Regions from separate parts of the Limnothrix sp. HT2024 genome, predicted to be linked through region 2. Evidence: predicted binding sites of a transcription regulator. Region 2 holds the regulator's gene; the other holds the start of a gene.

Region 1 (3,415 bases), 1.3 Mb from region 2:
ATCCCAGCTTCAAACATGTCTACGTATTCGCCGCTCGAAGCGTTGTAGCCCACGTTGAAGTCTTTTTCCATCACGCGCTCAGCGATCACTGCGCCGTTTTGGCCAGCGTTTTCAGCAATCCGCTTCAGGGGAGCCGTCAGGGCGCGAGCCACGATCAGCGCGCCGGTCAGCTCTTCGTCCTTCAGGTTGGCATTTGCCCAGTCGGTCAGGCTAGGAGCCAAGTGTGCCAGGGTCGTACCACCGCCGGGAACGATACCTTCTTCAACGGCCGCCTTGGTGGCGTTGATGGCATCTTCCAGGCGCAGCTTGCGATCCTTCATTTCGGTTTCGGTGGCCGCGCCAACCTTCACCACTGCCACACCGCCAGCCAGCTTGGCCAGACGCTCTTGCAGCTTTTCCTTGTCGTAGGACGACTCGGTTTCTTCCATCTGACGACGGATTTGCTCGCAACGGGCCTTCACTTCGGCTTCGTTGCCATCGGCGACGATCGTGGTGGTGTCCTTGGTGATCGTGATCCGGCGGGCTTGACCCAGTTGCTCCAGCTTGGTGCTGTCGATCTTCAGACCGGCATCTTCGGTGATCAGTTGACCGCCGGTGAGGATGGCGATGTCTTCGAGCATGGCCTTGCGGCGATCGCCAAAGCCAGGAGCCTTCACAGCGGCCACGTTCAGCACGCCGCGCAGACGGTTCACCACCAAGGTCGCCAGGGCTTCCTTCTCGATGTCTTCAGCGATGATCAGCAGGGGCTTGCCAGCGCGAGCGGCTTGCTCCAGGATCGGCACCAGGTCTTGCACCAGGGTGATCTTCTTGTCGGTCAGCAGGATGAAGGGGTTATCCAACACTGCTTCCATCCGCTCGGTGTCGGTGGCGAAGTAGGGCGAGATATAACCCTTGTCGAAGCGCATCCCTTCGGTGACTTCCAGCTCAGTCGTCATCGACTTGCCTTCTTCCAGGGAGATCACGCCTTCTTTGCCAACCTTGCTCATGGCATCGGCAATCATTTGGCCGACTTCTTCGTCGTTACCAGCGGAGATGGCTGCCACTTGCGAGATAGCCTTGGAGTCGTTTTCGGGCACTTGGCGAGCGTGGGCCTTGATTTGATCCACCAAGTAAGCCACGGCTTTTTCAGTACCGCGCTTCAGGGTGATGGCGTTAGCGCCAGCGGCCACGTTGCGCAGACCTTCTTTAACGATCGCATGGGCCAACACGGTGGCGGTGGTGGTGCCGTCGCCCGCTGCGTCGTTGGTTTTGGAAGCGGCTTGGCGAATCAGGGCCACGCCGGTGTTTTCCACGTGATCTTCCAGTTCAATTTCTTTGGCGATCGTCACACCATCGTTGATGATTTGGGGTGCGCCAAATTTCTTTTCGAGCACCACGTTGCGACCCTTGGGGCCCAAGGTGACGGCGACGGCTTCCGCCAGGATGTCCATACCGCGCTCGAGGGCACGACGGGCGTTTTCGTTGTAGATAATCTTCTTAGCCATGATCTGCCTGTGAGGATTGAGAATGGGGTTAAAAGGGTTGCGGCACGCCAGAGTTGCATGTCGGGGCCGCGGGCGATCGAGCCGTGCTGGGCGAATCGACTCCCGACAAACCGTTTAGAAGCGTCGGTTCAATCGGGGTTCGATCGAGACGGCTCCGGTGGGGCTAATTAGCCAACAACCGCCAGGATGTCTTTTTCAGAGAGCAGGACGTAATCTTCGCCACCCAGCTTGATATCCGTGCCAGCGTACTTGGAATAGAGCACTTTGTTGCCCGTGCTGACTTCGGGAGCTTGGCGGCTACCATCATCGTTGCGCTTGCCAGGGCCCACAGCGACGACTTCGCCAACTTGGGGCTTTTCTTTGGCGTTATCGGGCAGGAGAATACCGCCAGCGGTCTTTTCTTCAGCGGCGGCGACTTTGACCAATACGCGATCGCCCAAAGGAGTCACGGTCGATACGCTCAACGATACGGCTGCCATACAGAGTCTGTCTCCAGAGGTTTGAAGTGAAAAGCTAGACCAATGGTGAAGCGGATAGGCGAAAGGCTGAAAATTCGTTGTTACGCAGTGTTGACTGCGCGGTGCTGACAGGGTGTCTGTCGCAGCCTGACCAACGGCTTTTAGCACTCTCTCCATCCGAGTGCTAATTTACTGGAGACCATGGGGCCTGACAACAGACCCCTCTGTACGGGTTTCCGAACTGGCAACCAGGGCGTAACTTGGAAAGATCTCGATCGCCCCGCCCGGCATACCCCGCCAACCACCCTCAGCCCCACTGCATTGCCCCATGGCAACCCCATTGCATTCTTCCCTTCCGAACCCAGAGGCCGATCGACCCGATCCCGATGCCTCAACCCCTGGCCCCGTCGATGCCCAAACCAATTCCCCAGCCGAGGAGGCGCGATCGCTTCTCCCCGTGGTGCGAACCTTGGGAATCGATCGCATTGAACGTCACGTTTTCATTTGCGCCGACCAAACCAAGCCCCTTTGCTGCCCCAAGGAGGCCAGCCTGGAATCCTGGGACTATCTGAAGCGGCGATTGCGAGAATTGGGTCTTGATGGAACCGGCCCAGGCCACCCCTCCGGTTCAGAATCCCCCCTGCCCTCCGTGGTTTTTCGGACAAAAGCCAACTGTCTCCGGGTTTGTACGGAAGGGCCAATTCTGCTGGTTTATCCCGAAGGCGTGTGGTATCGACGCGCCACCCCGGAAGCGATTGAGCAGATTATTCAGGAACATCTCATAGGTGGGCGCGTTGTGCAGTCCCTGGCTTTCTTTGAGCGATCTTTGCCCCAAATGGCTCCCTGAGCGCTGGAACTGGGCAGCCTCTGCGCTTGGGAATTAGGACTGCCTAGCAAAATTACTGGTAGCACTCAACACCAGCATTGCCCTAAACTAGGAGACAGGTTAAAAAAATACCCATCAATCCTGTCCGTAGCTGGTTAACTTGCCCAGCCGTGGTTGGTTTTTCGGATTTCCTGCCCGTGGCCCAGCGACCACGAACCTAAGTTCATCCTAGTCGTATGATTGCGGCGCATTCCTGCGGCGGATTGCGACAAAGTTTCGGTGCAGTGGCAGTGAAGTGGTCGTGAACAATTGCGGTGAATTTAATTTCCCCCTTAAATTCCCGAACCGTAGGCTATGCAGTTCCTTGGGCTATGCAGCTCCTTGAGCAGCTCATTCAACGGGACTGAAATTAACCTGAGTGATTAAAAAGGTAGGCGATCGCATTCGATCGCGCTAGCTTCTGCTCTTCCTAAAGATCTTTTCGCTTCCTATGAGAAGAAGCAATCTTGGTATTCAAAAACGAATCTTACTCATCGATGACGATCCAAATCTGATTTTGCTCGTCAAAGATTATTTGGAATTTCACGGATATGTGGTGATTCCGGCTAGTAACGGTCGCGAGGCCCTAGAACAGCTTGAGCAAGATT
Region 2 (3,415 bases):
GGCCATCGGGCAAGGTGACGGTTTCGCCGCGCTTCAGGCGGCCGTAGACCGGGCCGGCGGGAATTTCCAGGGCGCGGGCTTTGTCGATGTCGAACCGGCCGGGGCGATCTTTTTCCGTGACCGCGTAACCGTAGGCCGGAACCCGGTGCTCCAGCAGTTGGCAATGCACCGTGAACTCATCGTCTTCAAAAATCTTGCCCGGTTCCACGGTGTGGACTTTGACGGGAAAAGAAAACCGGGTTTGGGAATAGCGCTGACAGGCTTTGAGATAGTCCGAGAGGCCAGCGGGCCCATAGAGATCGATCGGGTGAGGTTGCCCCGCCAAGCCAGAACTGGCCAACAGTCCCATCAACCCAAAGATATGATCCCCATGCATGTGGGTGATGAAAATGCGGGTGATTTGGCTCGATCGCACTTCACTGCGCAAAAGCTGATGTTGCGTGCCTTCGCCACAGTCAAATAACCAAGCTTCGGCCCGCTGAGGCAACCGCAACACCAAACTGGAAACGTTGCGCGATCGGGTCGGTACGCCAGAACTCGTGCCCAAAAACGTCACTTCCAAGATGGTCGTTGCTCCTGCGAATCGATCGCCCCTATCTTGCCACGGGCGGGGCCGTTCGTTGCACCCGGAAGCGCCCTGCTTGATCGGGTCTGGTAACCACTCTCACGCCTCGTCTCAAGCGCTGATGTCCATGGATTGGGGGCAGTTAACTGGGACTGTCGGGGTTGCCGATCGCCGGGTGGTAGCGACCTGCTAGCAGTTCCGATCCCGACGCGCCCATGACCTCGGATAGATAGTCGGCGGTGGCTCCCACGGCCGCGATCGCCCGATCGTAATCCAGCCGGGTGGGGCCCAAAATGCCCACGCTGCCAAGGGGCGATCGGCCGTTGCCATAGAGGGAAGAAATGAGCGTGTAACCCTGAATGGGTTCCCAGGGGTTTTCCATGCCAATGCGGATGCGCACCCGGCGCTCATCTTCCGGCTCATCAAAAATCAGCGACCACAGTTGATCCTGTTCCGCTTCTAGCAAATGAATCAGGGTTTGCACCTGTTGCAGCTCCGAAAACTCCGGTTGGCGCAACACCTCCGACACGCCGCTAATCAAAATTCGGGTGGCGATCGGGGTTTGGGCCCGGCGCGCCAAATGAATCAAAGCTTCCCGCAGGGCTTGGCCCCGGCGATCGAACTCCCGGCCCAGCTCATCCCAATCCAGATGGGCCACGGCCAAGAGGGAGTGATCCCGCAAGCGAGCATCCAAAAAGTTGGACAAAATTACCAATTCCCGCTCCAGGGTTTCTGGATCCGGGAGGGGAGCTTCTTCGGTGTTCGGTAAGGGCACGATCGCGGAATGGCTTTGGTAATCATCCGTCACCACCACCACCATCACCCGATCGACCTCCATGGGCAGCAGTCGCACATGGCGCACTTGAACCGTGCGGGTTTGGGGCAGGGCGATCGCCGCAATGCAACCGCTGAGGCGAGCCAACAACTGGGCCGCTCCCTTCAGCAACACTTCCAAGTGGGGCGACGAAGCATCCAGGCGATCACTCAGGAGCTGATTCACCTTTTGGGCCGTGCGATCGGACGGGACGGCGCAGCGATCGACATAGACCCGATAGCCCGAGTCCGATGGGACGCGCCCGGCCGACGTGTGGGGTTGGTAGAGCAAGCCAGCCTTTTCCAAGGCCCCCATGGCATTTCGCACCGTCGCCGGACTCGCATCCAGTTGATATTCTTCCACCAGCACCTTTGACCCCACCGGCTCGGCCGTGGAGATGTAGTGACGGATGGTGGCGAACAAAATGCGCTCTTGGCGTTCGGTGAGCTGAAACTCCATAAATTAGGAAAAATCGAAAACGGCGATCAGTTGGATGGGGCAGTGAAAATGGGGGGCGCGATCGGGTCGATCGCCCTGGCAGGATGGCTACCAATGAGATTAGGAGGATTGATCGCCTAGAACTGGGAAGGCGGTTCAGAAGCTCGACTGCCTCCTATTGTAGGGGGCGGCGACGGGAGCAATCTGTCATGGCTGCAACTTAGATCTGAATTGGATCTGGATTTGGATCTGGATTGGGACTTGACTAGGCGTTGAGTTAGAGCTGAGTTGAAGCTGAAGCCCGATGGGTGAATTGCAGTCTAATGGACGGTTAATGAGCGTTTTCATGTAGATCTTGTGTAGATCTTGTCAATAAACATTGTCATGGACGATCGAATCAAGGGACGCTGGGCTGTTCAAGGGTTGACGGCGATCGGGGCGATCGGGCTGTTGAGCGCTGGAGCTGCCGGGGCCAAGGAGCTAGCCCAACCCCGTTGCTTGGCGGACTTGCCCTCCGCGATCGCCCAATGGCAACAGGATCCGCGTTGGGCCCGATCGCACTGGGGATTCCTGGCCCGCACTTTGGATCCTGCCAATCCCCAAACCTTAATTCAGAGCCAAGCTCAGCAATTCTTTGTGCCGGCCTCCAACGCCAAGTTGTTTTCCACGGCGGCGGCCCTGGCGGCGTTGGGCCCCGAGTTTCGATCGCCCACAAGGGCCTATTGGCGACCCAAAAGCGCTACTCAACCCCGGCCCGCCTGGTGGATTGTGCCCGGTGGCGACCCCACCGTCACCCACCAACAGCTCCAGGCTTGGGCCGATCGCCTGGCGACGTTGCACCCACCCACGGAGTCCCTGGATGTGGTGGTGTTTGATCGCCCAGAAACCCCGCCCAGTTGGGAATGGGATGACTTGACCTATGGTTATGCACCCGTGGTGAACCGGGCCATGGTCGATCGCAACGCCGTTTCCTTGACCTTTCGCCCCCAGGTTTTGGACGGCGCGCCCAGTTTGGAAGTGCAAACCCAAGAGCCAGTGGAAGGATTGTTGAATTGGTTTCAGCCTCGGGGATTTCAGGCCTTGCCGGCCGACACGGAACCGACCTGGCAATTGCAGCGCGATCGACAAACGGGATTGATTCTGTTCACTGGGGGGCTGCCCATGGGCACATCGGCTCAGGCGGAAGTGGCCCATCCCCAGCCGGGCCAACAATTTGCTTGGCTCATTGCTGATCGCCTGTCGGAGCAATTTTTTCGCCAGGTGCGATCGCGCCCGTTGGTGACTTCACCGTCGCCGCCGACCGTGAATTGGCAGCGATCGCCCTTGGAAATGTCCCCCCTGCCTGCCCCTGCCTACGATCGGTTTCGGAATCCGCCCGTTGTCCCGATCGTGAATCTGCGGAATCCGCCCGCGCCCTTGGGACAGCCCACGGCGGAACTGGCATCGGCCAACCTGGCGGCGGTGATCAGCCAGGTAAACCAGGCCAGCGATAATCTGGGGGCGGAGGCCCTTTTGCGTTGGTTGGATCCCGATCGCCCCATGGAGCGGCTGACAACCGTTTTGACGGACTTGGGTTTGGATCCGGCGGCCTATCGGCT

The links. The regulator HrcA, encoded in region 2, represses chaperone genes, less so after heat shock. The targets are predictions, from matches to a motif close to TTAGCACTCNNNNNNNNNGAGTGCTAA.
Region 1: the regulator HrcA is predicted to act here: its motif matches at 2,104-2,130, upstream of groES (co-chaperone GroES).

What each region holds. Positions count from the first base shown of each region.
Region 1 is NZ_CM181121.1:1,947,349-1,950,763, reverse strand. Features, by position in the region: gene groL (chaperonin GroEL) at 1-1,484, opposite strand, end outside; gene groES (co-chaperone GroES) at 1,652-1,963, opposite strand; gene AC2IAX_RS07900 ((2Fe-2S) ferredoxin domain-containing protein) at 2,271-2,789, shown strand; gene AC2IAX_RS07895 (response regulator transcription factor) at 3,259-3,415, shown strand, end outside.
Region 2 is NZ_CM181121.1:603,365-606,779, reverse strand. Features, by position in the region: gene AC2IAX_RS02515 (ribonuclease Z) at 1-562, opposite strand, end outside; gene hrcA (heat-inducible transcriptional repressor HrcA) at 708-1,838, opposite strand; gene dacB (D-alanyl-D-alanine carboxypeptidase/D-alanyl-D-alanine endopeptidase) at 2,202-3,415, shown strand, end outside.